Regions from separate parts of the Kitasatospora sp. NPDC036755 genome, predicted to be linked through region 2. Evidence: riboswitches for the same ligand, from Rfam matches in the RefSeq annotation. Region 2 holds a riboswitch; each other region holds the start of a gene.

The links. Region 2 has a riboswitch for cobalamin ahead of metE (5-methyltetrahydropteroyltriglutamate--homocysteine S-methyltransferase). Riboswitches for the same ligand answer to the same signal wherever they lie in the genome.
Region 1: linked by a shared signal. The riboswitch ahead of AB0E96_RS04920 (ribonucleoside-diphosphate reductase subunit alpha) and the one ahead of metE (5-methyltetrahydropteroyltriglutamate--homocysteine S-methyltransferase) in region 2 are both predicted to bind cobalamin.
Region 3: linked by a shared signal. The riboswitch ahead of AB0E96_RS27460 (CoA-acylating methylmalonate-semialdehyde dehydrogenase) and the one ahead of metE (5-methyltetrahydropteroyltriglutamate--homocysteine S-methyltransferase) in region 2 are both predicted to bind cobalamin.

The regions. Positions count from the first base shown of each region.
Region 1 covers NZ_JBEZUT010000019.1:6,285-16,683, reverse strand. Annotated here, with positions in the region: gene AB0E96_RS04930 (glycosyl hydrolase) at 1-145, shown strand, start outside; gene AB0E96_RS04925 (glycosyltransferase family 39 protein) at 142-1,806, shown strand; cobalamin riboswitch at 1,869-2,013, shown strand; gene AB0E96_RS04920 (ribonucleoside-diphosphate reductase subunit alpha) at 2,204-4,615, shown strand; gene AB0E96_RS04915 (ribonucleotide-diphosphate reductase subunit beta) at 4,615-5,631, shown strand; gene AB0E96_RS04910 (DUF397 domain-containing protein) at 5,692-5,901, opposite strand; gene AB0E96_RS04905 (DUF5753 domain-containing protein) at 5,931-6,578, opposite strand; gene AB0E96_RS04900 (hypothetical protein) at 6,705-6,983, shown strand; gene AB0E96_RS04895 (hypothetical protein) at 7,126-7,332, shown strand; gene AB0E96_RS04890 (DUF6879 family protein) at 7,319-7,822, shown strand; gene AB0E96_RS04885 (hypothetical protein) at 8,307-8,510, shown strand; gene AB0E96_RS04880 (DUF6879 family protein) at 8,494-9,015, shown strand; gene AB0E96_RS04875 (helix-turn-helix transcriptional regulator) at 8,937-9,845, shown strand; gene AB0E96_RS04870 (hypothetical protein) at 9,908-10,144, shown strand; gene AB0E96_RS04865 (DUF397 domain-containing protein) at 10,236-10,399, shown strand, end outside.
Region 2 covers NZ_JBEZUT010000063.1:14,741-25,139, reverse strand. Annotated here, with positions in the region: gene thiI (tRNA uracil 4-sulfurtransferase ThiI) at 1-1,026, opposite strand, end outside; gene folP (dihydropteroate synthase) at 1,155-2,096, opposite strand; gene metF (methylenetetrahydrofolate reductase [NAD(P)H]) at 2,213-3,130, shown strand; gene metE (5-methyltetrahydropteroyltriglutamate--homocysteine S-methyltransferase) at 3,198-5,513, opposite strand; cobalamin riboswitch at 5,691-5,848, opposite strand; gene AB0E96_RS12495 (hotdog domain-containing protein) at 5,995-6,489, opposite strand; cobalamin riboswitch at 6,688-6,845, opposite strand; gene cobF (precorrin-6A synthase (deacetylating)) at 6,993-7,751, shown strand; gene AB0E96_RS12485 (MarR family transcriptional regulator) at 7,883-8,335, opposite strand; gene AB0E96_RS12480 (MFS transporter) at 8,335-9,798, opposite strand; gene AB0E96_RS12475 (zinc ribbon domain-containing protein YjdM) at 10,006-10,365, opposite strand.
Region 3 covers NZ_JBEZUT010000215.1:2,885-13,283, forward strand. Annotated here, with positions in the region: gene AB0E96_RS27430 ((2Fe-2S)-binding protein) at 428-1,027, shown strand; gene AB0E96_RS27435 (xanthine dehydrogenase family protein subunit M) at 1,024-2,031, shown strand; gene AB0E96_RS27440 (xanthine dehydrogenase family protein molybdopterin-binding subunit) at 2,028-4,136, shown strand; partial or broken gene AB0E96_RS27445 (XRE family transcriptional regulator) at 4,232-4,924, opposite strand; gene AB0E96_RS27450 (hypothetical protein) at 4,838-5,314, shown strand; gene AB0E96_RS27455 (helix-turn-helix domain-containing protein) at 5,374-5,664, opposite strand; cobalamin riboswitch at 5,968-6,159, shown strand; gene AB0E96_RS27460 (CoA-acylating methylmalonate-semialdehyde dehydrogenase) at 6,372-7,871, shown strand; gene AB0E96_RS27465 (acyl-CoA dehydrogenase family protein) at 7,868-9,016, shown strand; gene AB0E96_RS27470 (enoyl-CoA hydratase/isomerase family protein) at 9,016-10,080, shown strand; gene mmsB (3-hydroxyisobutyrate dehydrogenase) at 10,077-10,399, shown strand, end outside.

The DNA of each region.
Region 1 (10,399 bases), on a different contig from region 2:
GCACGACGACATCATCGGCTTCGTCTGGTTCAACATCGTCAAACGGGCGGACTGGCGGGTCGAGGCCGTCCCGGACACCCTCGCCGCGTTCAAACAGCGCGTGTCCGACCCCCGTTACGGCTTCGACATCCGGAACCCCCGATGAGCACTGAGTCCGAGTTCCCCCCCGTCCCGACCAGCCGCTCCGCCCACGGCCCGACGGCCGGTCCGGAACCGGACCCCGCCGAGCACCGCGCGGCCGTGGCGGTGGACAACCCCGACGGCATCGAGCTGGCCCCGTACACCATCCCGCCGGTCCCCGCGATCGGCTGGGACCCGGGCAGCAGCCCCCGGCGCCGCTGGATCGCCCGCGGCCTGCTGGGCGCCGTCCTGACCGTCCAGGCCGCGCTCTCGCTGCGGCTGCTGGCCGCCGCGCACCCCGACGAGGCCGCCGCCATGGTCGCCGGCCGCCAGCAGCTGGCCCACCTGCTGCACGGCACCCCGGTCACCACCGACCTGGTCGACCGGGTGCACGGATCGCCCTGGCTCTACCCGCCGCTGGCCGGCGCCGCCGCCGACGCCAACGGCATCTGGGGCACCCGGCTGCTCAGTCTCGGCTTCGCACTGATCACCACGATGCTGCTGTACGCGCTGACCAGGCGTCTGTTCAACGAGCGGGTCGCCATCTGCGCGATCGCCGTGTACGCCGTCCTCCAGTCCACCGTCGTCGTCGGCTTCTACGCCGCGCCCGAGTCCCTCGCCGTCCTGCTGATCGCCCTCGCGGCCTGGACCACGGTGTTCACCGCCCACCGCCATCCGGCCCTGGCCCTGCTCGCCGCCCCACCCGCGGCACTGGCCTGCGCCGTGGCCTACTCCGCGGCCTTCGCCGTCCCCGCGCTGGTCGCCCTCGCGTTCGCCGCCGCCCGGCCGCACCACCGGCCCGGCCCGGCCGCCGTGCGCGCGCTGCTGTCGGCCGCCGCCACCCTCGTCCTGCTGCTCCCGTACGGCACCCTCGGCGCGGTCGCGGGGTGGTCGCCCTCGCGCGGCAACGCGCCCGGCCCGGCCGGCCCGATCCTGCTCGGCACGCTCCAGTGGGCCGGCCTGTTCACCGTCCTCGCCGTCGCCGGCACCGTCGCCTACGCGCGCCGCGAGCAGATGAACGAGCACGACGCGCCGGAGAAGGACGCCGTCCCCACCACCCGGGGGCAGCGCGCCCTGCTCGGGGCCGTCCTGACCGTCACCGCCCTGCTGATCCCCGCCGCCCACCTGTGGACCGGCACCTCCGGCGCGCTGTTCCGCCACCTCGGCTACGGCATGCTGCTCGCCGCCCCGCTCGCCGGGGTCGGCCTGACCCGGCTGGTCGGCGCCCACTTCCGCCACCCCCAGCTGGGCATCCTGGTCTGGGTCGCGCTGCTCGCGCTCGGCATGGAGCAGTCCGCCCTGCGCTACCAGAACGGGCCCGACTCCGGCCGCCTGCTGGCCGTTCTGAGGGCCCACACCGAGCCCCAGGGGCGCTATCTCACCGAGGTCGACGGCCTGGCCGAGTACTACCTCGGCAGCGTCTCCGAACCCGCGCAGTGGATCTCGACGCGGGCCGGCACGGAGTACCGCGACGGCGGCGGGGTGCAGCACCACGGGGACGACGGCAGTGTGGCCGCGATCCGGGACGGCTGGTTCACCATGGTCGTCCTGGACAGCACCGCGCCGAGGGGCACCGACCGGGCCCTGAGCGAGGCCCTGGCCGCCGCCGGACACTACCGGCTGGTCGCCCAGTTCACCTCGCCGACCGGTGATTCGAGCACGTACAAGGTCTATCTCAAGCACTGACCGGCTGTCCGGCCCACGCACACCCGCGACACGACAGGCACAACATATGGTGCCGCCACAGTCTGGCGGCACTACATGTATGCTCGCTTCTGCTGTCGATGCAGGGGAACCCGGTGCGAATCCGGGACTGCCCCGCAGCGGTGAGCGGGCGGCTCCAGCAGCCGCACCCCGCGAGTCCGAGTACCTGCCGACGGCGTGCGCCACGGCCCTCCCGCAGAGGCCGCGCCGGCACGAGCAGTACCCCTCCGGGCCTCGCGGGCGGGCCGGGGAGTCACCTCGCGCGACGCTTTTTGCGTTCGCGCCGTGCTCCCCTGCCCAGATCGGCCCGGTGGCCCCCGAGCACCGCCGCCGATCGCCGCCAGGAGAGAGCGCCTTGACCACCGCTGCCTCAGCCACCCTGCCCGCCCAGGGCTCCGGTACCGCCTTCACCGACCCGACGGTCTCCGACCCCGGGGGCGCGCTGCTGCGGCTGCTCACCGACCGCAGCACCGACCTCACCGAGGTCGACCCCGGCCATGTCGCCGCCGCCGCACTGCGCGGCCGCCACGCCGGCTCGGACTTCGCCGAGCTGCGCGGGCTGGCCGTGGACGCCGCCGCGTCGATGATCGCCGAGGACCCCCAGTACTCGAAGCTGGCCGCCCGCCTGCTCGCGCTGGAGATCGTCGACGAGGCGAACAGCCAGGGCTCGGTGTCCTTCTCCGCCTCGATCGCCGTCGGCCACGCCGAGGGCCTGATCGGCGACACCACCGCCGCGTTCGTCGCCAAGCACGCCGCCGCCCTGGACGCGCTGATCGACCCCTCGGGCGACGACCGCTTCGAGTACTTCGGCCTGCGCACCGTGCAGTCCCGCTACCTGCTGCGCCACCCGATCACCCGCAAGGTGATCGAGACCCCGCAGCACTTCCTGCTCCGCGTCGCCTGCGGCCTGGCGGTCGGCGACAGCGAGCAGTCGGTGCGCGAGGTGGCCGAGCTGTACGGCCTGATGAGCCGCCTGGAGTACCTGACCTCCTCGCCGACGCTCTTCAACTCCGGCACCCGCCACCCGCAGATGTCGAGCTGCTACCTGCTCGACTCGCCGCTGGACAACCTGGACTCGATCTACAACCGCTACGCGCAGATCGCCCGCCTGTCCAAGCACGCCGGCGGCATCGGCCTGTCCTACTCGCGCATCCGCTCGCGCGGCAGCCTGATCCGCGGCACCAACGGCAAGTCCAACGGCATCGTGCCGTTCCTGCGCACCCTCGACTCCTCGGTCGCCGCCGTCAACCAGGGCGGCCGCCGCAAGGGCGCGGCCTGCGTCTACCTGGAGACCTGGCACGCCGACATCGAGGAGTTCCTGGAGCTCCGCGACAACACCGGTGAAGAGGCGCGCCGCACCCACAACCTCAACCTGGCCCACTGGATCCCGGACGAGTTCATGCGCCGGGTCAACGCCAACCAGGACTGGTCGCTGTTCTCCCCGGCCGACGTGCCCGAGCTGGTCGACCTGTGGGGCGCCGACTTCGACGAGGCCTACCGCAAGGCCGAGCTGGCCGGCAAGGCCGTCCGCACCATCCCGGCGCAGACCCTGTACGCCCGCATGATGCGCACCCTGGCACAGACCGGCAACGGCTGGATGACCTTCAAGGACGCCTCCAACCGCGCCGCCAACCAGACCGCCCTGCCGGGCCGCACCGTGCACTCCTCCAACCTGTGCACGGAGATCCTGGAGGTCACGGACGACTCCGAGACCGCCGTCTGCAACCTGGGCTCGGTCAACCTGGGCGCCCACGTCGCCCCGGGCGCCACGGCCGCCGACCTGATCGGCGCCATGGACTGGGAGCGGCTGGACGCCACCGTGCGCACCGCCGTCACCTTCCTCGACCGCGTGGTGGACATCAACTTCTACCCGACCACCGAGGCGGGCACCTCCAACTCCCGCTGGCGGCCGGTCGGCCTCGGCGTGATGGGCCTCCAGGACGTCTTCTTCCAGCTGCGGATCGACTTCGACTCCGCCGAGGCGAAGGTCCTCTCCACCCTCATCGCCGAGCGCATCATGCTCACCGCCTACGAGCGCTCCGCCGACCTGGCCGAGCAGCTCGGCCGCCACGAGGCGTACGGCGAGACCCGCGCCGCCCGCGGCGAGCTGCACATCGACCACTTCCCGACGGCCGCCCCGCAGTGGGCCGACCGCTGGACGGCGCTGCGCGCCCGGATCGCCGAGACCGGCCTGCGCAACTCGCTGCTGCTGGCCATCGCGCCGACCGCGACCATCGCCTCCATCGCCGGCGTCTACGAGTGCATCGAGCCGCAGGTGTCCAACCTGTTCAAGCGCGAGACGCTGTCCGGCGAGTTCCTCCAGGTCAACCCGTACCTGGTGCGCGAGCTCAAGGAGCTCGGCGTCTGGGACCAGCAGACCCGCGACGCCCTGCGCGACGCCAACGGCTCCGTCCAGGAGCTCAACTGGCTGCCCGCCGAGGTGCGTTCGCTGTACCGCACCGCGTGGGAGCTGCCGCAGCGCGCGCTGATCGACCTGGCCGCGGCCCGCATGCCGTACCTGGACCAGAGCCAGTCCCTGAACCTGTTCATGGCGGCGCCGACCATCGGCAAGCTCAGCTCGATGTACGCCTACGCGTGGAAGGTCGGTCTGAAGACCACCTACTACCTGCGTTCGCGCCCGGCCACCCGCATCGCCCAGGCCGCGTCCGGCACCGCCCGTGCCGCCGCGCCGGCGCCGGTGCCCGTGAACACCCCCTCCCTCACCCCGGAGCAGGAAGCCGCCATCGCCTGCTCCCTGGAGAACCCCGAGTCCTGCGAGGCCTGCCAGTAATGTCCGACGACCGCCAGAAGATGCTGCTCGACCCCGGCTTCGAGCTGACCCTGCGCCCGATGCGCTACCCGTCGTTCTACGACCGGTACCGGGACGCCATCAAGAACACCTGGACCGTCGAGGAGGTGGACCTGCACTCCGACGTCGCCGACCTGGCGAAGCTCAGCGAGGGCGAGCGCCACCTCATCGGGCGACTGGTCGCGTTCTTCGCCACCGGTGACTCGATCGTCTCCAACAACGTGGTGCTGAGCCTCTACAAGCACATCAACTCCCCGGAGGCGCGGCTGTACCTGTCGCGCCAGCTGTTCGAGGAGGCCGTGCACGTCCAGTTCTACCTGACGCTGCTCGACACGTACCTGCCCGACCCGGAGGACCGCAACGCGGCCTTCGCCGCGGTGGAGAACATCCCCTCCATCCGCCAGAAGGCGCAGTTCTGCTTCAAGTACATGAACGCGGTCGACCACATCGAGTCGCTGCAGACCAAGGAGGACCGCCGCGCGTTCCTCCTGAACCTGATCTGCTTCGCGGCCTGTGTGGAAGGTCTCTTCTTCTACGGCGCGTTCGCCTACGTGTACTGGTTCCGCAGCCGCGGCCTGCTGCACGGCCTGGCGACCGGCACCAACTGGGTGTTCCGCGACGAGTCCATGCACATGGACTTCGCGATGTCGGTGGTCGACACCGTCCGCGAGGAGGAGCCCGACCTCTTCGACGACGAGATGGCCAAGCAGGTCACGGAGATGCTGGAGGAGGCCGTCGAGGCCGAGCTCCAGTTCGCCCAGGACCTCTGCGGCGACGGCCTGCCCGGCATGAACACCGCGTCCATGCGCGAGTACCTGCAGGCCGTAGCCGACCAGCGCCTCGCGCGGCTCGGCCTGCCGATCCGCTACGGGTCGACCAACCCGTTCGGCTTCATGGAGCTCCAGAACGTCCAGGAGCTGACCAACTTCTTCGAGCGCCGGGTGTCGGCGTACCAGGTCGCCGTCGAGGGCACCGTCGCCTTCGACGACGACTTCTAATCCACAGATACGACAGGGGTGCCCCGCACGGCCACAGCCGTGCGGGGCACCCCTGTTTGATCAGTCGGTCGGAAACTCCCCGGACTTGATCCCGGAGAGGAAGGACGACCAGGCACCGGCCGGGAAGAGCAGCGCCGGCCCGCCCGGGTCCTTCGAGTCCCGGACAGCCATTCCGCCCGGGACCAGCCGACGGGTCTCCACGCAGTCGTTCGCCTGAGCGCTGAAACTGCTCTTGAACCAGCCCCGAACAGCGATCTCCGGTACGACCATCGCGCTCACACCCCTGTCTGGTCCCGCACTCACGTCTCCGCTGCAATTTCCGCGATCATATCCAGCGATTTCGCCGGATCCAGGGCCGCCGACCGGAGGTACTCGAAGACCAGTCCGTAACCGTCCAGCTCCACCTGGTTCTCCAGGTAATGGCTGCTCGTCAGCGTCTCCAAGAAGACCGCCCCGGGGTTCGGAGAGTCCGTGAACCCGAACATCACGAAGGCTCCGCACGCACCAGCCGTCGCACCTACCTCCAGCGGCACCACCTGCAAGGTCACAGTGGGCATTTGAGCAGCTATGGCCAGGTGCTCCAGCTGCGCTCGTTGGACTTTCCTGCCTCCGACCGGGCACCTGAGCGCTGGTTCCCAGATGATCGCCCAGAATCTGGCCGGTTCGGCCTTGGAGAGGACTTCCTTCCGTTCCATCCGGATCTCGACCAGCTGGTCGATGCGCTCCGGGCGAACGGCAGCCGGGTTGGCCTCCAACACCGCGCGTGCATAGTGCTCGGTCTGCAACAGGCCCGGCACCACCATGGATTGCCAGGTACGGATGTACCGGGCATCTCCTTCCAGCCCGAGGAAGTCGGCGTATGCCGGCGGAATCGTGTCGCCGTAGTCGTGCCACCAGCCGCGCTTCTTGCTGTCCCGGGCCAGTACCTCAAGAGCGTCGCGCTCCACCTCCGCCGAGACCGGCCGGGGCCTGTTCCTCGTCCAACAGCTGGCCACCCAGTGGGGCTGCTGCCCGTGCAAGGGTGGCGTCGGGAAGTTCGTCTGGTGCCACGTCTCCCCCGAGGCGGACGCCGCGTGACCGCCGTCCGGGCCGGGATCGCCGGCGTCATGCTCCCCACCGACTTCCCCAGCCTCGACCACGCCCTTCCCGTCCTCTGGGAGCGCGTCCGCAAGCTCCCCATCCGGGAGGCCCACCGGGACTTCATCCGGATCTGCATCGGTCCGGGCGGCGGCCAGGGCATCGCCACCTGCCTCTCCCGCAACGACAGCTGGAGCGTCACCCTCTACGTCGGCGAGATGGCCGACTGGACCTCCCACCTGATCACCATCACCACCGCCGCCCCGCAGCCCTGAACTCCCCAGTCCCCGCCCGGCGTTCACGCCGGGCGGGGACGGCCCGACCGCCTTCCCGTTCTGGAAAGATCAGGTTCTTGACCCTGGGAAGGTGGGATCGGGAGCATCGAGCGAGACAGGAACCTCTCGCGACTGGAGGCACATGATGCTGCGTAGGCTGGCGGGGGAAGGGTCCTGCAAGAACGGCAACTGCCCAACCCTGTGGGGCACCGAGAACGCGGACTACGGGGTCCAGGGATACGTGATCACCGATCCGCGCCGCCTGGCGGAGTTGAACCTGCCGGACGGTGAGTCCGCGGTCGTGGTTCCCGCCGCGATCCTGGAGGGATACTTCCGTGCTCAAGGGTGAAGACTTCGGCCGCCTCTTCGAGACCTTCGAACGAACGGCCTTCCGTCTCGAAACGCTGGCCGTCTACGACGTGGACGAGGAGCGTGAGGAGTTCGCCGACTTCCTCGCCGGCAAGGGGCTGCCGCCCGAGTCCTCCGACAACCCCTGGGTCCGCTCGATGACGGACCTGGGTAAACAGGTGGCCCGCGTACACGTCCTCCGCTCGCCGCTGTCGGACTACCTCCGGTACGAGCTGGCGTCGTACCCCGGCAACATCAAGGCCGGTGAGTCGATCGGCATCATCGACACGGCCCGCCAGGAGGTCGCCGGGCTCCCCGACCACGACTTCTGGCTGTTCGACGACGCCTACGTCTACCGCATGCACTACACCGACGCCGGCCGGTTCCTCGGCGCCGAACTCCTACCCGAGAACCGCCTCCCCGAGTACCAGCAGTACCGAGCTATCGCCCTGGCCAACGCCATCACCTTCGGGGAGTACACGGAAGCTTGAGCGGGGGACATCACAACGACTTGAGCAAAGCCCTGCGGGCGCTGCGAATCGCCTCGGACAAGACGGCCGGGACCACCGCCCGCAGGGCTTCCATGTCGGCTGCACGAGTAAGCCTCCCACCGTCGGGAAGCCCCTCGGGTTTTCCTGAGGGGCGAACATCCCGCGGCCCTTCGTGCGCAGGAAGTCGGACCAGCCGACTTCCTGCGCACGAGGGTCCGGCTGCACAAGGAGCCGCCAACTGCCTCGCCCACAGCGGCACTTGGAGCACCATCCTCCGCATCGGCGAGATGACCGACCGGACGGCCCACCCGATCACCATCACCACCAACGGCGAGCCCTGAACAACCCCCGCCCCGCCCGGCGTTCACGCCGGGCGGGGCAGCCACCCATCGTCCCGATTTCCCGTTCTCGAAAGATCACGTTCTTGACCCCGCACTCGGGATGTCGGGAACATGGAACAAGCAGCCAAGGGGAGGACGCAGCCTTGAAGCTGACCGAACTCGACAGTTCCTGCGACAACGGGCCGTGCCCGACGATCTATGCCACCGACACCGGAGAACTGGTCGTTCAGGGCTTCCGGGTGGAGGACCCGGAAGCCCTGGCAACGATGCGGTTGCCCGAAGCCGAAACTGCCGTACGCATTCCGATCGATCTCCTGGTGAGGGTTGCCCGTGACCATCTCTCCTGACGCCTTCGGCGCACTCTTCGACGGCTTCCAGCTGGAAGCGTTCCGGCTGGAGACACTGGACGACTACGGCAAGTCCGGCAGCGTCGATGCCTACCAGGCATTCCTGGCCGGAGAGCCGCAGCCGGCCGGCTACAACGCCGCGTGGCTGACACGGGTCCGGCGCAACACCGACGCCGGCCGCCGGATGTACCGCGTCCACATCCTGACCCGGCCGCTCACCCGCTACCTCCAGTTCGAACTGGGTTGGGGCTACCGGACGAACGCAACCGCAGGCGAAGAGTTCTTCATCCTCGACATCACCGACAAGCCGAACCCACTCGAAGGCGTCCCCGACTTCTGGATGTTCGACGAGTCCACGACCGTGTCGATGATCTACGACAATGAAGGTGGATTCCTCGGAGCAGAGGAAGAGCCCGATGCGCAGAAGTGGCTCCGACTGCGAGATGCGGCCCTGAGCCACGCCGAGCCCTTCGCTGGGTGGTGGGAGCGGCACGGAAACACGTGAGGGGAAAAATCGGTAGCACGCTGCGGGAGCTGCGGAAGGCCAGCGGGAAGGAGGCCAAAGCAGTCGCCCGCAGCGCTGCCATGTCCGCGTCCAAGCTGAGCCGCATCGAGACCGGGAAGATCGCCCCGACGGCAATGGATGTGGACCGCATCCTGACTGCCATCGGAGTGCCGGATGAAGTCCGGGCAGGAATCGTGGAGACCGCGCGGAGAGAAGCCACCGAAGCCACAGCCTGGCGCCTGTACCGCCGCAGCGGCTTTCACTTGCACCAGGACGCCATCCGTGCCGTCGAAGCCGAAACCGCTGTTCAACGGATCTTCCAGCCGTCCTGCATTCCTGGCCTGTGCCAGACACCGGAGTATGTCCGGGCGATCCTCAGCACGAAGGGCCTGACAGAGCAGGTTCTGTCGCAGACCATCGGCGCCCGAATCCAGCGGCAAGCCGTACTGTTCGAGCCGTCCAAGTCCTTCCGGTACGTGATCACCGAATCGGTGCTGCGCTGGCGGCTCCTCTCCCCACTCGCGATGGCCGTCCAGCTCGACCGGCTCATCACTCTCTCCCGTCTCCCGAACGTCCGGATCGGTGTCGTGCCGCTCTCGACCCACACGGCAGAACCGCCTTCCTCGTCGTTCGTCGTCTTCGACAACCGATTGGTCATCGTGGAGATCCCGCACGCGGAGGTCACCACCAGCGAACCGAGAGACGTGGAGTTGTACCTGGACCGGTTCGACCGGTTCGAAAGAGCGGCACTTTTCGGAGACGCCATGCGGGAGATGGCCGGAAGAATCCGGGACGAGTTCTTTCGGGAACAGGAAAGCGCGCCGGAATAGGCCTCTTCCGGCCGTAATTTGGTGGCTCGGCAGAGAAAGTCAGAGAGCCACGGGAGTCCTCCATGTCCGCTGCGGGTTTCGCACAGCCGGCCGAAAACGACCGCCGCCGTACGCATGCGGAGCTCATGGCGCGGATCGACGAGAACCCGGTGCGGAAGGATCTGACGACCGGGCGCCTGGTCGAGCTGGTCGGTGCGGAGCACGGTCGGGCCCTCGTCCGGCCGCTGTTCGAGCCGGACACGCCGCCGCGCCAGGTGCCGGCCGACCAGCTCACCACCCGTATCAGCCTCTGGCGCTGACCGTCCTCTCCCCCCTCATTCCTCCGCCCAAGTCCTGGGCGGGGCGGGGCCGCTCCTCGCCGCCCCGAAGCGACACCGGAAGGTGCAGGCGATGACCGACGACAACCTGTACGAACTCGACCTCTCCCGGGTCGAGTTCAACCGCGCGTGCGGCGGCAACCAGGGCGGGGGCGACGACGGCGAGTCGTGCGTGACCCTCGGCCTGGTGACGCACGGCGTCTTCGCCCTCGGCGACAGCAAGCGTCCCGACCGCGA
Region 2 (10,399 bases):
CTGCTTCTCCCAGCCGACCAGCGGGCGCAGCACCGGCAGGGTGGCCGCCTGGTCCACCGCGACCATGTTGGCCAGGGTCTGGCTCGCCACCTGCCCCAGGCTGTCGCCGGTCACCAGCGCCTGCGCGCCGGTGGCCTCGGCCAGCGCCGAGGCGGTGCGGACCATGAGGCGGCGCTGGGCGACCACCTGCAGCCGTCCGGCACCCGCGACGGCCAGCTGCTTCTGGGCCTTGCCGAGGGCGATGACGTGCAGGGCGCCGGGCGGCTGGTAGCGGTTGAGCTCGCGGGCCAGCGCGTAGGCCTTGTAGACCGACGCGGGGTTGGTGTACGGCGCGCCGCTGAAGTGCACGAAGTCGCAGGCCAGGCCGCGCCGCATGGCCCGGTGCGCGGCCACCGGCGAGTCGTACCCCCCGGAGAGCAGCACCAGGGCGCGGCCGCTGGAGCCCACCGGCAGTCCGCTCAGCCCGGGGTGGCGCTCGGCGGACAGGAAGGTCTCGCGGCGGTCGATCTCGACGGACAGGGTGACGTCGGGCGCGGTCAAGTCCACCCGCAGGCCCGGCACCCGCGGCTGGAGCAGCGCCCCGAGCTCCCGCTCCAGCTGGGAGGAGGTCAGCGGGAAGGCCTTGTCGCGCCGCTTGGCGCGCACCGCGAAGCCGGTGGCGGCCCGGCCGGCGCACGCGGCGCGCAGCACCTCCAGCCCGTTCGCCTCGATCGACTCCATCGTGCTGGGCACGCGCAGCGCCGGCTCCACGGAGCTGAAGCCGATCACGGTGCGTGCCCTGGCCACCAGGGTCTCGACCGGCACCTGCCCGCCGAGCACGGTGAGGCTGTGCGGCGTGCGGATCCAGGTCGAGCCGCCCACTCCGCGCAGCGCCGCCCGCAGGTTGTCCTCCAGGCGCTGCACGAACGCGCGCCGGTTGCGGCCCTTGAGGGCGACCTCGCCGTGCTTGAGCAGCACGCAGGGGCCGTAGGGTTCGGTGCCGCCGCGCTGGGCGGGCAGGCGGGTGTCGTCGGTCGGGTGGTCCATCCGGAAGTCCCAGCGTCGTCGTTCGGTGTCGTCGTTCGGTGTCGTCGGCCCCTCCATCGTGCCGGACGGGCCGGAGCGGGCCTCGGGGCGGTCCGGAGGGGGCGCGCGGGGCCCGTGCTGGGGCCGGTTCACGCCCGTGCCCCCGCCGTCAGCGCGTCCTCCGTCAACGCGCCTGCCGGCGGCACGCCCGGAGCCGTCGGCCCGGGCAGGGCCCGGCCCGCGTGCCGCAGCGCGGCCTCGACCCGGACGGCGTCGGCCGTGTCGCGGACCTCGTGCACCCGTACCGCCCACGCCCCCTGGGCGGCGGCCAGCACGCCGGCCGCCGCGGTGGCCGCGTCCCGTTCCCGGGCCGGGCGGGCCTCGCCGGTGTCCGGGTCGGCCAGCAGCTCGCCCAGGAACCGCTTGCGCGAGGCCGCCACCAGCACCGGGCGCCCGAGCGCGCTCCACGCGCCCAGCGAGGCCAGCAGCGCCCAGTCGTCCCTCCGGCTCTTGGCGAAGCCGAGCCCCGGGTCGACGATGATCTGGGACGGGTCGACCCCGGCCGACACGACCGCGTCCATCTGCCGGGCGACCTCGCCGATCACCTCGGCCACCACGTCGGTGTAGTCGGCCAGCGCGTCCATGCCCGCGGACTGCCCGCGCCAGTGCATGACGACGAAGGGCACCCCGGTCCCGGCCACGGCGCGGGCCATGTCCGGATCGGCCAGGCCCCCGCTGACGTCGTTGACGATCCGCGCGCCGGCCTCCACCGCCGCGTCGGCGACCCGGGCGCGCATGGTGTCGATGCTGACCAGGACGCCCTTGTCGGCGAGCGCGCGCACCACCGGGAGCACCCGGCGCAGTTCCTCCTCCTCGGAGACCCGGGTCGCGCCGGGCCGGGTCGACTCCCCGCCCACGTCCACGATGTCGGCGCCCTGGTCCACCAGCAGCAGGCCCCGGTCCACCGCCCGTCCCGGGTCCAGCCAGCGCCCGCCGTCCGAGAACGAGTCGGGTGTCACGTTCACGATTCCCATAACCGCGCACCGGTCCCACCCGGGAAGTCCCGGCAATGCCTGCGAAGGTCTTTTCATGTCCCCATTGTGCCGTCCCGCCCCAGGCCCCCCGCCAGGCACCCCCGGTGGAGAATTCCGTATCACGGAGTGGACACTCCGGGATTGGTCCGCACCAATCCGGATAACCTCCTGCCATGACACTCGGAATCCCCACCACGCGCACGGACCGGGCGGCCTCCATCCGCGAACTCCTCGCGACCGGCAGGCGTTCCTACTCGTTCGAATTCATGCCGCCCAGGAGCGCCGAAGCGGAAGCCGGCCTGTGGAACGCGATCCGGCGCCTGGAGGCCCTTTCCCCCACCTTCGTCTCGGTGACGTACGGCGCCGGCGGGTCGACCCGGGAGCGGACGGTGAACGTCACCGGGCGCATCGCGCAGGAGACCACCCTGACCCCGGCCGCCCACCTGACCGCCGTCGGCCACAGCGTCGCCGAGCTGCGGAACATCCTCGGCCACTACGCCGACCAGGGCGTCCGCAACATCCTGGCGCTGCGCGGCGATCCCCCGGGCGACCCGCTGGGCCCCTGGGTCCGCCACCCGGACGGGGTGGAGTACGCGGCCGACCTGGTGCGGCTGATCAAGGAGTCCGGGGAGTTCTGCGTCGGCGTGGCCGCGTTCCCGGAAATGCACCCGCGCTCCCCCGACTGGGATTCCGAGATCGGCCATTTCATCGCCAAGTGCCGGGCGGGCGCCGACTACGCGATCACCCAAATGTTCTTCGAGACCGACAGCTACCTCCATTTCCGGGACCGACTGGAATCCGCCGGCTGCGCCGTTCCGATCATTCCGGAGATCATGCCGGTGACCACGATCCGGTCACTCCGGCGGATTCCCACGCTGACCACCGCGGCCATTCCCTCGGAATTCTCCGAGCGCATGCTGGAACACCGGGACGACCCCCGGGCGGTCCGGGCGATCGGAATCGAGTACGCCACCGCGATGTGCCGGCGACTGCTGTCCGAAGGGGTCCCCGGTCTGCATTTCATGACCATGAACTTCTCCACGGTCACGACGGAGATCTACCAGAACCTCGGCCTGCCCGAGTCCGGCTGAGCCATCCGACGGGAGCGGGCGCGGCGGCCTCGCCGCGCCCGCTCCGACTCCCGGAATCCGGCCTCCGTCAGCCGGCCAGTTCCGCGCGCAGCACCCGGGCCGCGCCGACCAGGCTCTCCAGCGAGGCCCGGGTCTCCGTCCAGCCGCGGGTCTTCAGCCCGCAGTCCGGGTTGACCCACAGCCGCTCCGCCGGGATCGCCGCCAGACCCGCGCGCAGCAGGGAGACGGCCTCCTCGGTGCTGGGGACGCGCGGCGAGTGGATGTCCCAGACGCCCGGGCCGACCTCGCGCGGGTAGCCCGCCGCGGCCAGCTCGCCGGCCACCTCCATGTGCGAGCGGGTCGCCTCCAGGGAGATGACGTCCGCGTCGAGGTCGTCGATCGCGGTCATGATCGCACCGAACTCGGCGTAGCACATGTGGGTGTGGATCTGGGTGTCGGCCCGCACCCCGGAGGTGGCCAGCCGGAAGGCCTCGGTGGCCCAGTCCAGGTACGCCGGGCGGGCGGCGGCCCGCAGCGGGAGGGTCTCGCGCAGGGCCGGCTCGTCCACCTGGACCACGGCCGCGCCGGCCGCCTCCAGGTCGGTGACCTCGTCGCGCAGGGCGAGGGCCACCTGCCGGGCGGTGTCGGCCGGCGGCTGGTCGTCGCGGACGAAGGACCAGGCGAGCATGGTGACCGGACCGGTCAGCATGCCCTTGACCGGGCGGTCGGTCAGGTGCTGCGCGTAGACGAACCACTCGGTGGTCATCGGGTGCGGGCGGGAGATGTCGCCGGCCAGCACCGGCGGGCGCACGTACCGGGTGCCGTACGACTGCACCCAGCCGTGCCGGGTGGCGAGGTAGCCGGTGAGCTGCTCGGCGAAGTACTGGACCATGTCGTTGCGCTCGGGCTCGCCGTGTACCAGGACGTCCAGGCCGGCCTTCTCCTGGTACGCGATGACTTCGCGGACCTCGCTCTCCATCCGCTCCCGGTAGGCCGCGGCGTCGATCCGTCCGGCCGTCAGGTCGGCGCGGGCGGTGCGCAGTTCGGTGGTCTGCGGGAAGGAGCCGATGGTGGTGGTCGGCAGCAGCGGAAGGCCGAGCCGGGCGCGCTGGGCCTCGGCCCGCTGCGGGTAGGCCTGGGCGCGGCGGGTGTCCTCGGCGGTGACGGCGGCCGCCCGGGCGCGCACCGCCGGGTCGTGGGTGATCGGGGAGTTGGCGCGGGAGGCGAGGTCGGCGCGGTTGGCGGCGAGCTCGGCGGTGATCGCGCCGGTGCCCTCGCGCAGGCCGCGGGCGAGCAGCGCCGCCTCGCCGGCCTTCTGCCGGGCGAAGGCGAGCCAGCGGGCGATCTGCGGGTCCAGCTCCCGTTCGGCGGCGGCGTCGATCGGGACGTGCAGCAGGGAGCAGGACGGCGCGACGTCGACGGTGTCGGCGAGGCCCAGCAGGGTCGCCAGCGTGGACAGCGACTTCTCCAGGTCGTTGATCCAGATGTTGCGCCCGTCGATCACCCCGGCGACCAGCCGCTTGCCGGGCAGCCCGCCGACGGCGGCCAGGTCCTCCAGGTTGGCGGCGGCCGGGCCGGTGAAGTCCAGCGCCAAGCCCTCCACCGGGGCCTTGGCCAGCACCGACAGTGCCTCGCCGAGCCGGTCGAAGTAGCTCGCGACCAGCAGCTTGGGCCGCTCGGTGAGGGCGCCGAGCTCACGGTAGGCGCGCGCGGCGGTGTTCAGCTCGGCCGGGGTGCGGTCCTGGACCAGCGCGGGCTCGTCCAGCTGCACCCACTCAGCCCCCTCGGCCCTGAGCGCCGCGAGCAGCTCGGCGTAGACCGGCAGCAGCCGGTCCAGCAGCGTGATCGGCTGGAAGTCCTCGGCCACCCCGGGGGCAGGCTTGGCCAGCAACAGGTAGGTCACCGGGCCGACCAGCACCGGACGGGCGGCGTGGCCGAGTGCTACGGCCTCCGCGAACTCGCCGACCGCCTTGGCCGGGTTCGCGGCGAACACCGTGTCCGGGCCCAACTCCGGCACCAGGTAGTGGTAGTTGGTGTCGAACCACTTGGTCATCTCGAGCGGTGCGACGTCCTGGTTGCCGCGCGCCATCGCGAAGTACCCGTCCAGCGGGTCGGCGTCGACCGCCTCCCGGTGGCGCGGCGGGATCGCGCCGACCGCCACGCTGGTGTCCAGCACGTGGTCGTAGAACGAGAAGTCACCGGTCGGGACCTCCCCGACCCCCGCCCCGGCGAGCTGGGCCCAGTTGGTCCGGCGCAGGTCGGCCGCGGTCGACAGCAGCGCCTCGGCCGTGACCGTGCCCTTCCAGTAGCCCTCGATCGCCTTCTTCAGTTCACGGTTACGGCCCTGCCGGGGGTAGCCGTACGCGGTGGCCACGGACGCCGCGGCTGCGGACTTCGCTGTCAAGGGACTCTCCTTCGCGAGCCTGAATCCTCAAGTGCACCGGTGGCGGCACGAGGACGCGAAGGGAGGACGAACCGGACGGACACCCGTGCCCGTGCACGGCTCCGCCTGGTATGGTCGCCGACCCGCCCACGAGGTCACCGGATGGCCGCACGCGAACGGTCGCGCGCGGGCAGTGGCAGGTCTTCGGACTCGCGGGCGCGCCCACCCGGTCGAAACCGGGGCGGACACCTACTGGCCGTCGCTTCCCAGACCCGTCCCGGGTCCAGTGCGTATGACGGCGGTCGTTCCCACTCACCGCTGCGGGGCAGTCCCGGATTCCCACCGGGTTCCCTCTTGCGACACCCCGCCTGGCGGGCGGGGCGAACCAGCTGCGTGGCCAGCTTAGGGGCAGAACGCCACCGCGGAGGCGGAAATCTCGAAAGCCGTCTGCATCGTGAGACGGAGCGCCCCGGACGGCCACCCCGAACGGCTGCCCGGACGGCTACTCGACCGGCTCGCGCTCCGGCCCGGTGCGGCCGGTCCGCCGCTCCCGCGCCGCACCGTCGCGCCGTTCCTCGGAGGAGCCCTCCACGACCAGCTCCGGGACGCGGTGCGGCCGCCCGTCCGCGTCGATCGCGACGAAGACCAGCTGCGCCGTCGCCACCCTGGTGACGGGCCCGGTGAGGTTCCACCGCTCCGAGGTCACCACGACGGCCACGTCCATCGAGGTCCGCCCGACGTGCTCCACCCGGGCCCGGACGGTGAGGAGATCCCCGGCCCGGACGGGGGCCAGGAAGGACATCTCCTCGACCGAGACGGTGACCGCGGGGACTCCGGCGTGCCGGCCCGCGGCGGCGGCCGCCGCGTCGTCGATCAGCTTCATCATCACGCCGCCGTGCACCGAACCGTAGAGGTTGGTGTCGTGGTCGCTCATGATGTGGGCGAGGGTCACCGCGGAGTCGGCCGGGGTGCGGGAGAGGACGGACGGACTGGTCACAGCGACGGCCCGCCCGTCATGGCGCCGCGGGAGTCGTGGTCGGCGTTCCGCTGCACGGAACCCTCCTTCGTGGGTCGCGCGCCCCGTGCCGGGCACGCGAAGGAGCGGGCGGCCGTGCGCATACGGCCCACCCGCACCAGCGGCCCGCCCTCGGGGTCGTGGTGGGACCGCGGGCCACCACGGCACGCGGGCAGCGGCAGGTCTTCGGACTCGCGGGCGCGCCCTCCCGGCCTGACCGGGACGGACACCTACCGGCCGTAGCCTCCCGGGCCCGTGTCCGGGCCCGCCGCACAGGACGGCGGTCGCTCCCGCTCACCGCTGCGGGGCAGTCCCGGATTCCCACCGGGTTCCCTCTTGCGACACCCCGCCCGGCGGGCGGGGTGAACCAGCTGCCCGGCCAGCTTACGTCCATCCGCGCAGCTCACGGCCACCGCCCACCTCCTCGGTCGGTCCACGCACGACCGCCGGGGCCGTACGCCGGGGCGGACGGCAGAATGTCCCCCATGCGGCACATCTTCGTCATCGGCATCGGCGCGGGCGACCCCGACCACCTGACCCTGCAAGCGGTCAAGGCGATCGGTCGCACCGACGTCTTCTTCATCCTCGACAAGAGCGAGGAGCGGCAGGACCTGATCAGGCTCCGCCGCCGGATGCTGGCCGAGCACGGCCTGCCCGGGCACCGGGTGGTCGAGGTGCCCGACGCGGAACGGGACCGCACCACCCCCGCGTACACCGCCGCCGTGGACGACTGGCGCGTGCGCCGCGCCGATCTGGTCGAGCGGCTGTTCGCCGAGCACCTCGGCCCGGAGGAGAGCGGCGCCTTCCTGGTCTGGGGCGACCCCGCGCTCTACGACAGCGTCATCGCCGTGGTCGAGGACGTGTCCACCCGTGGCGGGGTGCCGTTCGAGTTCGAGGTGCTCCCGGGCATCAGCAGCGTCTCCGCGCTCGCCGCCCGGCACCGCACCACGCTGACCAGGGTCGGCCGCCCGGTGCAGATCACCACCGGTCGCCGCCTGGCCGAGGGCTTCCCCGCGGGGGTGGACGACGTGGTGGTGATGCTCGACGGCCGGGCCGCCTTCACCGAGATCGACCCCCGGGGGCTGGAGATCCACTACGGCGCCTACCTCGGCACCCCCGACGAGGTGCTCGTCTCCGGGCCGCTCGCCGAGGCGGCCCCGCGGATCCGCGAGCTGCGCGAGCGGTCCCGCGAGCGCAAGGGCTGGATCATGGACACCTACCTGCTCCGGCGCTCGGACGGCTGACCCTCGGCAGCGTGACGCGGTGCGCCGCCCCGGGCGGCGGGGCGGCGCGGCGCGTCAGCGGTCGGTGAACTCCGGCGGGCGCTTCTCGGCGAAGGCCGCCATGCCCCCTCACCGTGACCTCGGCTGGGGCCTCAGCCCAGGAGCTTCGCCAGTACCCGGTCGAGCGCGTGGATGTCCTCCGGCGGCAGCGCGAGCAGCGCGTCCGGCGGGGTGGTGAGGATCCCGGTGGCGAGCGCCGCCTTCGCCTCGCCCTCCTCGGTGAGGTGGACCAGCTTGGAGCGCCGGTCGGCCGGATTGGTGATGCGTTCGGCGAGGCCGCGCCGCACCAGGTCGTCCACGATGACGGTGGTGTACGGCGGGTCGGCGGTCAGCCGCTCGGCCAGCTCCCGCAGGGTGATCGGGCCGGCGGCGAGCCGGCGCAGCGCCCTGACGCGGCTGAAGCTCATGCCGAGGGCGTCGGCGACGATCCTGCGGCGGTCGTGGCGCTCCAGCACGAGTGCGTACATCCCCTGCCAGACCCGGGCCGCCGCCCCGGCGTCGGCCTCGCTCACCTCCGGGTGCCCGCCGGTGTCAAGGCGCTCCATCAGGTGCCCACCGTCTCCTTCGTCCGCTCGTTCTCCTCGACCGCCTCCTCGGCGGCGAGCCGCTGTGCCGTGCGCTCGGCCGTCGCCCGGGCCCAGCGGCCGGAAGTGAGCGTACCGGCGATCAGTACGGCGGCCCCGCAGCCGACGATGATCCACCACGCCGTCCGCGCCGCCCCGGTGAAGGCCACCGGGTCCGTGAGGACGGTCCCGGCCATCAGGGCGCCGGTCACCGCGACGCCCAGGGACTGGCCGACCTGCCGGCTGGTGGAGGCCACGGCCGCCGCCACCCCGGCCTGCGCGCGGGGCATCCCGGAGACGGCGGTGTTGGTGATGGGCGCGTTGACCAGGCCGAAGCCGGTGCCGAAGAGCAGGAAGGCGAGGACCAGCAGACCGGTCGGCAGGTGCTCGGAGTAGCCGACCGCCTGGAGCAGGGCGCTCGCGGTCAGCGCGGCCCCCGCCAGCAGCAGCGGTGTGCGCGGCCCCCGGGTGGCCACCATCCGACCGGACAGCGGCGCGGCGAGCAGCGACATGACCGCCATCGGCAGCATGAATAGCCCGGCGTGCAGCGGGTCGAGTCCGCGGACCTCCTGGAGGTACAGGGAGCCGAGGAACAGGAAGCCGCCGAGGCCGGCGAAGGCGGCGACCGCGATCACGGTGGCGCCGGAGAACGGCGCGGAGCGAAAGAACCGCAGGTCGATCAGCGGGTCGGCGCGCCGGGGTTCGTACCACAGCAGGCCCAGCAGCGCTCCCAGCGCGGCCGCCGCGCAGCCGAGCACCACGGGCGAGGTCCAGCCGCGCTCCGGCGACTCGATGATCGCGTAGGTGAGGGCGGCGAGCAGCACGACGACCAGCGACTGGCCGACCGGGTCCACCCGGCGGGTGCGGGCCGCCCGCGACTCCGGCACGTAGCGGGTGGTGAGGAAGAGCGCGGCCAGGCCGATCGGGACGTTGATCCAGAAGATCGCCCGCCACCCGGCCGACTCCACCAGCGCCCCGCCGATGATCGGCCCGGCGGCCATGCTGATGCCCACCACGCCGCTCCAGACGCCGATCGCGCGGGCGCGCTGCCGGGAGTCGGTGAAGGTGTTGCTGATGATCGACATGGCGACGGGGTTGAGCATCGATCCGCCGACCGCCTGGAGCATCCGCGCGGCGATCAGCCAGCCGAGCCCGGGAGCCAGGCTGCACAGCAGGGAGGCCCCGGTGAACACCACCAGGCCGATCCGGAACACCCGGCGGCGGCCGATCCGGTCGGCGGTCGATCCGGCGAGCATCAGCAGGCTGGCCAGGACCAGGGTGTAGGCGTCGATCGTCCACTGCAGTCCGGACACCGAGGTGTCCAGGTCGCGACGGATGGCGGGCAGGGCCACGTTCAGGATGGTGTTGTCGAGGCTGACGATCAGCAGGCTCATGCAGCAGATGGCGAGCACGAGCCAGGGCCGCGGTCGAGCGGCATCGGGCATGACGAACGCTCCAGATTTACTTGTGTTGTTGTAATGATTGTGAGCATATAACTAATTCGGGAGACCACTCCACCCCGGCCCCGACCCCGGCCTCCCCGGCCTCCCCCGACCCCGACATCCCCGGCCACCCCGACCGCCCCCGGACAGCACAACGGCCGCGCCCCGCCGATCTCCTCGGCGGGGCGCGGCCGTACGGGCCCGCGGGGGTCAGGCCTTCTTGACCACGCTGGACTTGAGCTGCATGGCGCCGAAGCCCTCGATCCGGCAGTCGATGTCGTGCCCGTCCACGCCGTCCACCAGGCGGATGTTGCGCACCTTGGTGCCGGCCTTGATGCCGGAGACGCTGCCCTTGACCTTCAGCGCCTTGACCACCGTCACGGTGTCGCCGTCGCTCAGCACGTTGCCGACCGCGTCCTTGACGACCCGCTCGCCGGCCGGCGCTCCGGCCGCCTGGTCGGCGCCGCCGGGCACCCACTCGTGGGCGCACTCGGGGCAGACCATGAGGGCGTTCATCTCATAGGTGTACTCGCTGGAGCACTGCGGGCACGGGGGAAGGTTGTCGCTCATGAGCTCAGATTATCCAGGGTGTTCGGAGGTGGCC
Region 3 (10,399 bases), on a different contig from region 2:
GCCGAACCCCGCTTTGATCAGCGGCCCCGAGCAGGGAAGGCTGCGGCCCGCATCCGGAACCCCTCGGAGTGCACCGGGCCGTCGTCGTACCTCCCCTGTGCCGTACCGTCCCGGTGCCGGCGGGCTCCGGTTCCGAGCGCTGCGTTCCGACGGCCCCGGCAGGGGGCGACGGGTGTGCTCGGCCCGCCGGACACGGTCACAGGAGAGCAAGCACGGGCAGTTCACGGTCCGGATGGCGGCTCCCCGGGGGCGTCATCCGGACCCACCCGGCGACCCGCTCACCAGCCCGGCGAACCGCGGGACCCGGTCCGAGAGCCGCCCCGCCGCACCCCCGCGGCAGGCCTTCCGGACCGTCTGGCTGCCGCCACGGGTGTGACGGAGCGCCGCACACCGTGTGGGCGCGGCCGGGCCGGGGGAGCCTCGTGCGGTGGAAAGGGACATCACCGTACGGGTCGACGGCACCGCGCACCGGCTGGTCGTCGACACGCGCACGACGCTGCTCGACGCGCTGCGGGAGCGGCTCGGTGTGACGAGCCCGAAGAAAGGGTGCGACCACGGACAGTGCGGTGCGTGCACGGTGCTGTCCGGAGGGCGCCGCGTACTGGGCTGCCTCACGCTCGCGGTCACCCAGGACGGCGCCGAGGTGGTCACCGCCCAGGGGCTCGCCGACGGCGGCCTGCACCCGGTGCAGCAGGCCTTCATCGACTGCGACGCGCTCCAGTGCGGCTACTGCACCCCCGGCCAGGTGGTCTCCGCGGTCGGGGCGCTGGAGGAGTTCGCGCAGGGCTGGCCGAGCGCCGTCACCCGGGGCGCCGGCGAACCCCGGCTGGACCGCGCCGAAGTGGCCGAACGGATGAGCGGCAACCTGTGCCGCTGCGCCGCCTACGTCAACATCGTCACCGCCGTGCTGCAGGCGGCCGGGCAGTCCCCGACGGGGCAGTCCCCGACGGGGCAGTCCCCGACGGGGCAGCCCCCGACGGGGCAGTCCCCGGCCCGTCCGGTCACCGGGCCGGAGGTGTCCGGATGAGACCGTTCGACCACCACCGCCCCGCGGACGCCGCGGCCGCCGTGCGCAGCGTCGCCGGCGATCCGGACGCGGTGTTCCTCGGCGGCGGGACGAACCTGGTGGACCACCTCAGGCTGGGCGTCGTGCGGCCCGCTCTGGTCGTCGACCTCGCCGGAGTCCTGCCGACCGGGGTCGAGGAACTCGGCGGGGGAGCCCTGAGGATCGGTGCGGGGACGACCAACAGCGCGCTCGCCGCGCACCCCCGGGTGCGCGAGTCGTTCCCGGTGCTGTCGCAGGCGCTCCTGTCGGGGGCGTCGGCGCAGCTGCGCAACATGGCCACCACCGGCGGCAATCCGCTGCAGCGCACCCGCTGCGCCTACTTCCAGGACGTCACCACCCCGTGCAACAAGCGGGAGCCGGGCACGGGCTGTTCCGCGATCGGCGGATGGACCCGCCACCACGCCGTCCTCGGCGCGTCCGAGCACTGCATCGCGGTCCATCCCTCCGACATGGCGGTGGCGCTGGCCGCGCTCGGGGCACGGGTACGGGTGCTCGGGCCGGGCGGTGAGCGCACCATCCCGTTCGTCGACCTGCACCGGCTGCCCGGCGACACCCCCGAGCGCGACACGGTGCTCGAACACGGTGAGCTGATCACCGCGATCGACCTGCCGGCGCAGCCGATCGCCCGCCGCTCGGCCTACCGCAAGGTGCGCGACCGGGCCTCGTACGCGTTCGCCCTGGTCAGCGTGGCCGCGGCACTCGACGTCCGGGACGGGGTGGTGGTGGACTCGCGGATCGCCTTCGGCGGCGTGGCGCACGCGCCGTGGCGTGCGTACCGGGCCGAGGAAGTGCTGCGGGGTGCCCCCGTTTCGGAAGACGCCTACCGGGCCGCCGCGGACGCCGAGCTCGCCGCCGCCCGGCCGGCCGAAGGGCTGGGCGGCGGCAACGCGTTCAAGATCCCGCTGCTGCGCCGCACCCTCGCCGCGACCCTGCGCGGTCTGGCCGGAGAGGACACTTCCCAATGACGTTCCCGGACGAGCCGGCCGCCGTCGGCCGCGACCTGCCCCGCCGGGACGGGGCCGTCAAGGTCCTGGGCACCGCCACCTACGCCCACGAGACCCCGTTGGCGGACGCCGCACATCTGCACGTCGTCCAGGCCGGCGTCGCCCAAGGGCGCGTGACGGAGCTGGACACCGCCGCGGCCGAGGCGCTCGACGGGGTAGCCGCGGTGCTCACCCACGACAACGCGGAGCGCCTGGCGTCCACCGAGGACCGGGAGCTGGCGGTCCTGCAGGACGCGGAGGTCGCCTTCCGGGGCCAGGTCGTCGCCCTCGTCGTCGCGGACAGCTCCGAGGTGGCGAGACATGCGGCCGCGCTCGTCCGGGTCGGTTACGAGCAGCAGCCGCACGACGCCGAACTGCGGGCCGACCGCGAGGACCTGTACGCGCCGCGGAGGGTGAACCCGGACCACCCCACCGACACCGTCGAGGGCGACGTGGACGCCGCGATGGCGGCCGCGCGGGTGAGCGTCGACGAGACGTACAGCACCGCCGGGTGCCACAACAACCCGATGGAACCGCACGCCACGGCGGCCCTGTGGGATCCGGCGGGCGAGGGCTTCCTCACCCTGTGGGACTCCACCCAGGGGGTCCACCCGACGCGGTCCACCCTGGCGTCGGTGTTCGGTCTCGACGAGGCCCGGGTCCGGGTGGTCTGCCCGTACGTCGGGGGCGGGTTCGGTTCCAAGGGGCAGCCGCACGTCAACGTGGTGCTCGCCGCGATGGCCGCGCGGGCGCTGCCCGGCCGGCCGGTCCGGCTGGCGCTGACCCGGCAGCAGATGTTCGCCCTGACCGGCTACCGCACCCCGACCATCCAGCGCTGCCGGCTCGCGGCCGACCGGGACGGCAGGCTCACCGCCGTCGCGGTCGACGTCGTCGAACAGACCTCGCGCATCAAGGAGTTCGCCGAGCAGACCGGCGTCCCCGCGCGCATGATGTACGCCTCGCCGAACCGGCGCACCACGCACCGGCTGGCCGCCCTCGACGTGCCGGCGCCGTCCTGGATGCGCGCCCCGGGCGAGTGCCCCGGGATGTTCGGCCCCGAGGTGGCGATGGACGAGCTGGCCGAGCGCCTCGGCATGGATCCGGTCGAGTTGCGGATCCGCAACGAGCCCGCCGTCGAACCCGGTTCGGGCAAGCCGTTCTCCAGCCGCGGCCTGGTCGGCTGCCTGCGGGAGGGCGCGGAGCGGTTCGGCTGGTCGCGGCGCGATCCCCGGCCGGGCGTGCGCCGCCGGGGCGACTGGCTGGTCGGCACGGGCGTGGCGGCCTCCACCTACCCGGTCAGCCGGATGCCGAAGTCGACGGCGACGATCCGGCGGGAGGGCGGGGGTTACGTGGCCGAGATCGGCGCGGCCGACCTCGGCACCGGCACCTGGACCACGCTCGCGCAGATCGCCGCGGACGCGCTCGGCGTGCCGGTGGCCCGGGTGGAGGTGCGGATCGGGGACACGGACTACCCGGTGGCGTCGGTGGCCGGGGGTTCCTCGGGCATGACGACGTGGGGATCTGCCGTGGTCGAGGCCGCGCGCGCCCTGCGCGACCGGTACGGGGCCGAGCCGCCGGACGGGGCGCAGGCCTCCGGCAGTGTCGGGCCGCCGGACGAGCGCTACGCGATGCACGCCTTCGGGGCGCAGTTCGCCGAGGCGCGCGTCCACGCGGACACCGGCGAGGTGCGGGTGCCGCGCCTGCTGGGAGTGTTCGCCGCGGGCCGGATCATCAACCCCCGTACGGCGCGCTCGCAGTTCGTCGGCGGGATGACGATGGGGCTGTCCATGGCCCTGCACGAGAACGGCGTGCTCGACCCGCGGACCGGCCACGTGGTCAACCACGACCTCGCCGAGTACCAGATCACGTCGAACGCGGACGTCGACCGCATCGAGGCGCACTGGCTCGCCGAGCACGATCCCCACGTCAACGCCATGGGCTCCAAGGGCATCGGGGAGATCGGCATCGTCGGGACGGCCGCCGCGGTGTCGAACGCCGTGTGGCACGCGTGCGGGGTGCGGGTGCGTGACCTGCCGATCACGCTGGACAAGGTCCTGGACGCCTTGGAGGAGCGGGCCGGGCGGTGACACCGCAGCGGGCCGCGGAGCTCTCCGGGGCCCGCGGCGGGCCCGGCCGGCGGCCGACGGACGCCCGTGACCGGCGGTGGGCGGGCGTCGGTGAGTCAGTCGAGGGTCCGGGCGTCCACCGGGCGACGGGCGGCGCCGTGGTCCGCGGCCAGGCCCGCGAGCAGGCGCAGTCCGTCCTCGGTGGGGCTGCCGGGGGCCGCCGACAGCACGAGCAGTTCGATGCCCGGCTCGCCAGGCAGCGCGAAGTTCTCCTGGTGCAGTTCCAGCAGTCCGACCATGGGGTGCCGGTACGCCTTGCGTCCGTGGGTGCGGGCGCGCACCTCCGCGCGGGCCCAGAGGCGGCGGAAGCGCTCGCTGCCCATCGCCAACTCGCCGACGAGCGAGGCCAGGTGAGGGTCGTCGGGGTACTTTCCGGCGGCCAGGCGCAGGTGCCCGACCACGTCCAGGGTGCAGTTCTCCCAGTCCGCGTACAGGCCGTGCTCGGCCTCCTCCAGGATGATGTGCCGGGCGATGTTCAGGCCCGGCATCGGGCGGCCGAAGAGGAGTCCGGCGAGGCCGTTCCCGGCGAGGACGTCCAGGCGGTGGTTCATGATCAGCGCGGGAGCGCCGGCGACCAGGTCGAGGACGCGCAGCAGCTCCGGCCGGACCCGGGTGCCCGGCGTCGTCGCGCGGCGGCGGCGCTGCCGCGCGAGGCGGTGGAGGTGCCCGCGTTCGGTCGCGTCGAGGTCGAGGACGCGGGCGAGCGCGTCGAGGACCTGCTCGGACGGCTGGGTCGCGCGCCGCTCAAGCACCGCAAGAAGGGCGACTACCGGGGCGTCCCGCTGACGGTCCGGACGCGGCTCAGCCTGCTCTCGTACGCGGATATCTACGGCACCATCGACGGCTACTTGCTCCGCCACCCGCTGGACATCGCGAAGCCGTACCCGTCCTACTACCTGCAGAACCAGTGGGACCGGATCAAGCGGGCCGGCGAGACCGACATCCCCGAGGGGATGACGCTCTACGGCCTGAGGCACTTCTTCGCCTCGAACTGCCTCAGCCACAACATCCCGATCACCGACGTCGCCGAGTGGATGAGGCGCAAGAGCATCGATGTGACGTTCAAGATCTACCGCCACTTGATGCCCGGCTCCATCGGCCACGCCGCCCAGGTCCTCGACCTCGGCCTTGCGGCCTGAAACGCGTCGGGCGCCCTGCTCTGGTGTGGAGCAGGGCGCCCGAGGCGTCTCGGTCTGGCTTACCTGACGGACATCCGTTGCTGCTTCACCCAGGTCTGGACCTCTGTGACCTTGAACTGCAGCTTCGCGTTCCGTCCTTGTCCGAACCGGTACGGGACGAGGCCTACTTGAGGGGCTTCGCGATAGACCCACTGAACAGACATGTTCAGGAATTCCGCCGTCTCCTTGACGGTCATGAAACTGCGACGACACGGGCTCCTCCAGAGGAGTGGACGGTCGCACGGCTGCGTGCGGAGCCCAAGATTCCAGCGCGTCCGGTGGTTTGGCCGTACCGGTGCCTCGTGATACATCCGCAGGGCATCCTGGGACGTCGCTTCTTGTGTGGTCGGCAGGACTCCAGTCGCCGAACGGGCTCGTGTTGCCGCATCGGCCACTCCGATGATGAGCGCGTGGTCGTTCTACCGCCGACGGGCGGCCTGGCTGACGGCGGGCAGGTTGAATTTTCGCGCGGTGCGGGTGAAACCTCACCCGGCCTCGTGCACGCAGACCTGCCCCCCTTGGGCCTCTTGCAGACGGCTTGCAAAGGTAGTCGAGCCGGGCCCGGCGGGGTGGGATCCCGATGGCGCAACGCGCGCACAGACCTCTGGACTTACTAGGACGTCCAACTATATGGTCGATGGCAGGTCCGCGGTGTCAGGGAAGCCGGTGTGAGTCCGGCACGGTCCCGCCACTGTGACCGGGGAGTTCGTCCTCGCAGATGACGGCCACTGGCAGCCAGCCGGGAAGGCCTGAGGGCGTGCGGTGATCCGGGAGTCAGGATACCGGCCGCGGGTGATCCGTGTTTTCCACGAGGATGGAGACGACACGCATGACTCCGGGCTGCTCCCGTTCCGCTGCTCCTGGTTGTCCTGTGCCGACGACTGCCGGGGCCCATCTGCTCTGACGGTTCGTCATGCCACTGCCACCGTGACGCCGCGGGGCCGCACCACCGTGCGCCCGCCCGTCGGCGGCGGCCTCCATTCCTCCTCTCCCCGACCCAGTTGAGAGTAGGAACCCGATGGTCCGAGAACTCACCCACTTCGTCGCCGGCAAGCCCGTCGCCGGCACCTCCGGTCGCTTCGGCGACGTGTACGACCCCAACACCGGGCGCGTCCAGGCCCGGGTGCCGCTGGCAAGCCGCGCCGAGGTCGAGGCGGTGATCGCCGACGCAGCGCAGGCGCAGCCCGCGTGGGCGGCCTGGAACCCGCAGCGGCGGGCGCGGGTGCTGCTGCGCTTCCTCCAACTCGTCGAGCAGGAGAAGGACGAGTTGGCCCGGCTGCTCTCCGCCGAGCACGGCAAGACCGTGGCCGATGCCCACGGGGACATCCAGCGCGGCCTGGAGGTGGTGGAGTTCGCCGCGGGGATCCCGCACCTGCTGAAGGGCGAGTTCAGCGACAACGCCGGCACCGGTATCGACGTCTACTCGATGCGTCAGCCGCTCGGCGTCGTCGCCGGCATCACGCCGTTCAACTTCCCCGCGATGATCCCGCTGTGGAAGGCCGCGCCCGCGCTGGCCTGCGGCAACGCCTTCGTCCTCAAGCCCTCTGAGCGGTGCCCGTCGGTGCCGCTGCGGCTGGCCGAGCTGTTCCTGGAGGCGGGGCTGCCGCCGGGCGTCCTGAACGTCGTGAACGGCGGCAAGGAGGCCGTGGACACCCTGCTGGAGGACCCGCGGGTGCAGGCCCTCGGCTTCGTCGGCTCCACGCCGATCGCCCAGTACGTGTACGCGACGGCCGCCGCGCACGGGAAGCGGGCGCAGTGCTTCGGCGGCGCGAAGAACCACATGATCGTGATGCCGGACGCCGACCTCGACCAAGCCGCGGACGCGCTGGTCGGCGCCGGCTACGGCTCGGCCGGGGAGCGCTGCATGGCGATCTCGGTCGCCGTCCCGGTGGGGGATGAGACCGCGGACGCCCTGGTGGCGAAGCTGGTCGAGCGGATCGCCGCGCTGAAGGTCGGCCGCTCGGACGACCCGGCGGCGGACTTCGGCCCGCTGGTCGGCGCCGACGCGCTGGAGCGGGTGCGCGGCTACCTGGACCTCGGGGTCGAAGAGGGCGCCGAACTCGTCGTGGACGGGCGTGACTTCCGGCTGGAGGGGCACGAGGACGGCTACTTCCTCGGCGCCTCCCTGTTCGACCGGGTGACGCCGGACATGCGGATCTACCGGGAGGAGATCTTCGGCCCCGTCCTCACGGTCGTGCGCGCCGCCGACTACGAGGAGGCGCTGCGGCTGCCCAGTGAGCACGAGTTCGGCAACGGTGTGGCCATCTACACCCGCGACGGCGACACCGCCCGGGACTTCGCCCGCCGGGTGAACACCGGCATGGTCGGCGTCAACGTGCCCATCCCGGTGCCGATCGCCTACCACACCTTCGGCGGATGGAAGCGCTCCGCGTTCGGCGACCTCAACCAGCACGGGCCGGACGCCATCCGCTTCTACACCCGCACCCGGACCGTCACCTCGCGCTGGCCCTCCGGGGTCAAGGAGGGCGCGAGCTTCACCATGCCGACGATGGGATGAGCGCGATGCACGACCTCACCGAGGACCAGCGCGCCATCGCCGAGACGACCCGGGCCTTCGCCGAGGAGTACCTCGCGCCGCACGCCGTGGAGTGGGACCAGTCCAAGCACTTCCCGGTGGACGTGCTGCGCAAGGCCGCCGACCTCGGCCTGGCCGGCGTGTACGTCCAGGAGGGCATGGGCGGCTCCGAACTCTCCCGCCTGGATGGCGTGGTGGCCTTCGAGGCACTCGCCGGTGGCTGCCCGTCCATCGCCGCCTACCTGTCCATCCACAACATGGTCGCCTGGATGATCGACCGGTACGGCACGCAGGCGCAGCGCGCTCGCTGGTTGCCCGCGCTCTGCACGGCCGAGCACCTGGGCAGCTACTGCCTCACCGAGCCCGGTGCCGGCTCCGACGCCGCCGCGATCGCCACCCGGGCCGTGCGCGACGGCGACCACTGGGTGCTGGACGGCGTCAAGCAGTTCATCTCCGGCGCGGGCGCCTCGCAGGTCTATGTGGTGCTGGCCCGGACCGGTGCCCCCGGGCCGAAGGGGATCTCCGCGTTCGTCGTGGAGCGTGACGACCCGGGGGTCTCCTTCGGGCCGAACGAGAAGAAGATGGGCTGGAACGCCCAGCCGACCCGCCAGGTGGTGCTGGACGGCGTCCGGCTGCCCGCCGACCGCCTGCTCGGGGCCGAGGGCGAGGGCTTCCGGATCGCCATGAACGGGCTGAACGGCGGCCGGCTCGGCATCGCTGCCTGCTCCCTCGGCGGCGCGCAGGACGCGCTGGAGCGCGCCATCGCCCACCTCGCCGACCGTGAGGCGTTCGGCGCCCGGCTGCTGCACGCCCAGGCGCTGCAGTTCCGGCTCGCCGACATGGCCACCGAGCTGGAGGCCGCCCGCGCCCTGGTGTGGCGGGCCGCGGCCGCCCTGGACCGCGGCGACCGGCGGGCCCCGGAGCTGTGCGCGATGGCCAAGCGGTACGCCACCGACACCGGCTTCGAGGTCGCCAACGCCGCGCTTCAACTGCACGGCGGCTACGGCTACCTCGCCGACTATGGCATCGAGAAGATCGTCCGCGACCTGCGGGTGCACCAGATCCTGGAAGGGACCAACGAGATCATGCGCGTCATCGTCGCCCGCGGCCTGACCGGAGCCGCCTGATGGGTACGGATGAGGTCCTCCTCCAGCGCGAGGGCAGGGCGGGCCTGATCGTCCTCAACCGCCCCGCGGCCCTGAACGCCCTCACCCACGGCATGGTGCGGACGATCGCGGAGTCCCTGGACGCCTGGGAGCAGGACGAGCGGGTGGACACCGTCGTCGTCACGGGTGCCGGGGACCGCGCCTTCTGCGCGGGCGGCGACATCGTCGCCATCCACCGCGCCGCCACCGGCGGCGACCCGGGCGCCGTCGAGGAGTTCTGGCGCGACGAGTACCGCCTCAACGCCCGGATCGCACGCTACCCCAAGCCCTACGTCGCCGTGATGAGCGGCATCGTGATGGGAGGCGGGGTCGGCGTCTCCGCCCACGGAAACGTCCGGATCGTCACCGAGACCACCCGCATCGCCATGCCGGAGGCCGGCATCGGTTTCGTCCCGGACGTGGGCGGCACCTACCTGCTCGCCCTCGCACCGGGCGAGCTGGGCACCCACCTCGCCCTGACCGCGGGTTCCGTCGGGGCCGCCGACGCGCTGCTGTGCGGGCTCGCCGACCACTTCGTCCCTGCCGAGCGGCTGCCCGCCCTGCTGGACGACCTGGCCGAACTGCCCGTGCACGACGCCCTCGAACGGCACGTCGCACCCGCGCCGCCCGGTGTGCTGGACGGACAGCGGGCGTGGATCGACGCCTGCTACTCGGCGGGCACCGTGGAGGAGATCCTCGACCGCCTCCGGGACAGCAGCGAGCCCGAGGCCAAGAAGGCGGCCGATCGGATCGCCGCCAACTCCCCGACCGCCGTGAAGGCCACGCTGGCGGCCCTGCGCCGGGCCCGGGCCCTCGGCCCGCTGGAGGCCGTCCTCGACCAGGAGTACCGCACCTCCTGCGCGGCGCTCGCCACGGCGGACCTCGCCGAGGGCATCCGGGCCCAGGTGATCGACAAGGACCGCTCGCCGCAGTGGAGCCCGGCAACCCTGGGCGCCGTCGAACCCGCCGCCGTGGCCCGCTACTTCGCGCCGCGCGGCGCGGGGGAGCTCGGCCTCGCCGCCACCACACCCCTGGAGCGCTGGTGACGTACACCATCGGATTCATCGGACTGGGCAACATGGGCGGCCCGATGGCCGCCAACCTCGTCAAGGCCGGTCACCGGGTGATCGGTTACGACCTCGCAGCCGAGGCCCGGGACCAGGCCACGGCACAGGGAGTGATGATCGCGGACTCCGCTGCCGAAGCGGTCGGCGAGGCGGACGTGGTGCTGACCATGTTGCCGACCGGGCGCCACGTCCTCGACGCCTACGGCGAGTTGACCGAGGCGGCGTCCGGCGCGCTGTTCGTCGACTGCTCCACCATCGCGGTCGGGGACGCCCGGGTGGCCGCCGACCTCGCCCGGGT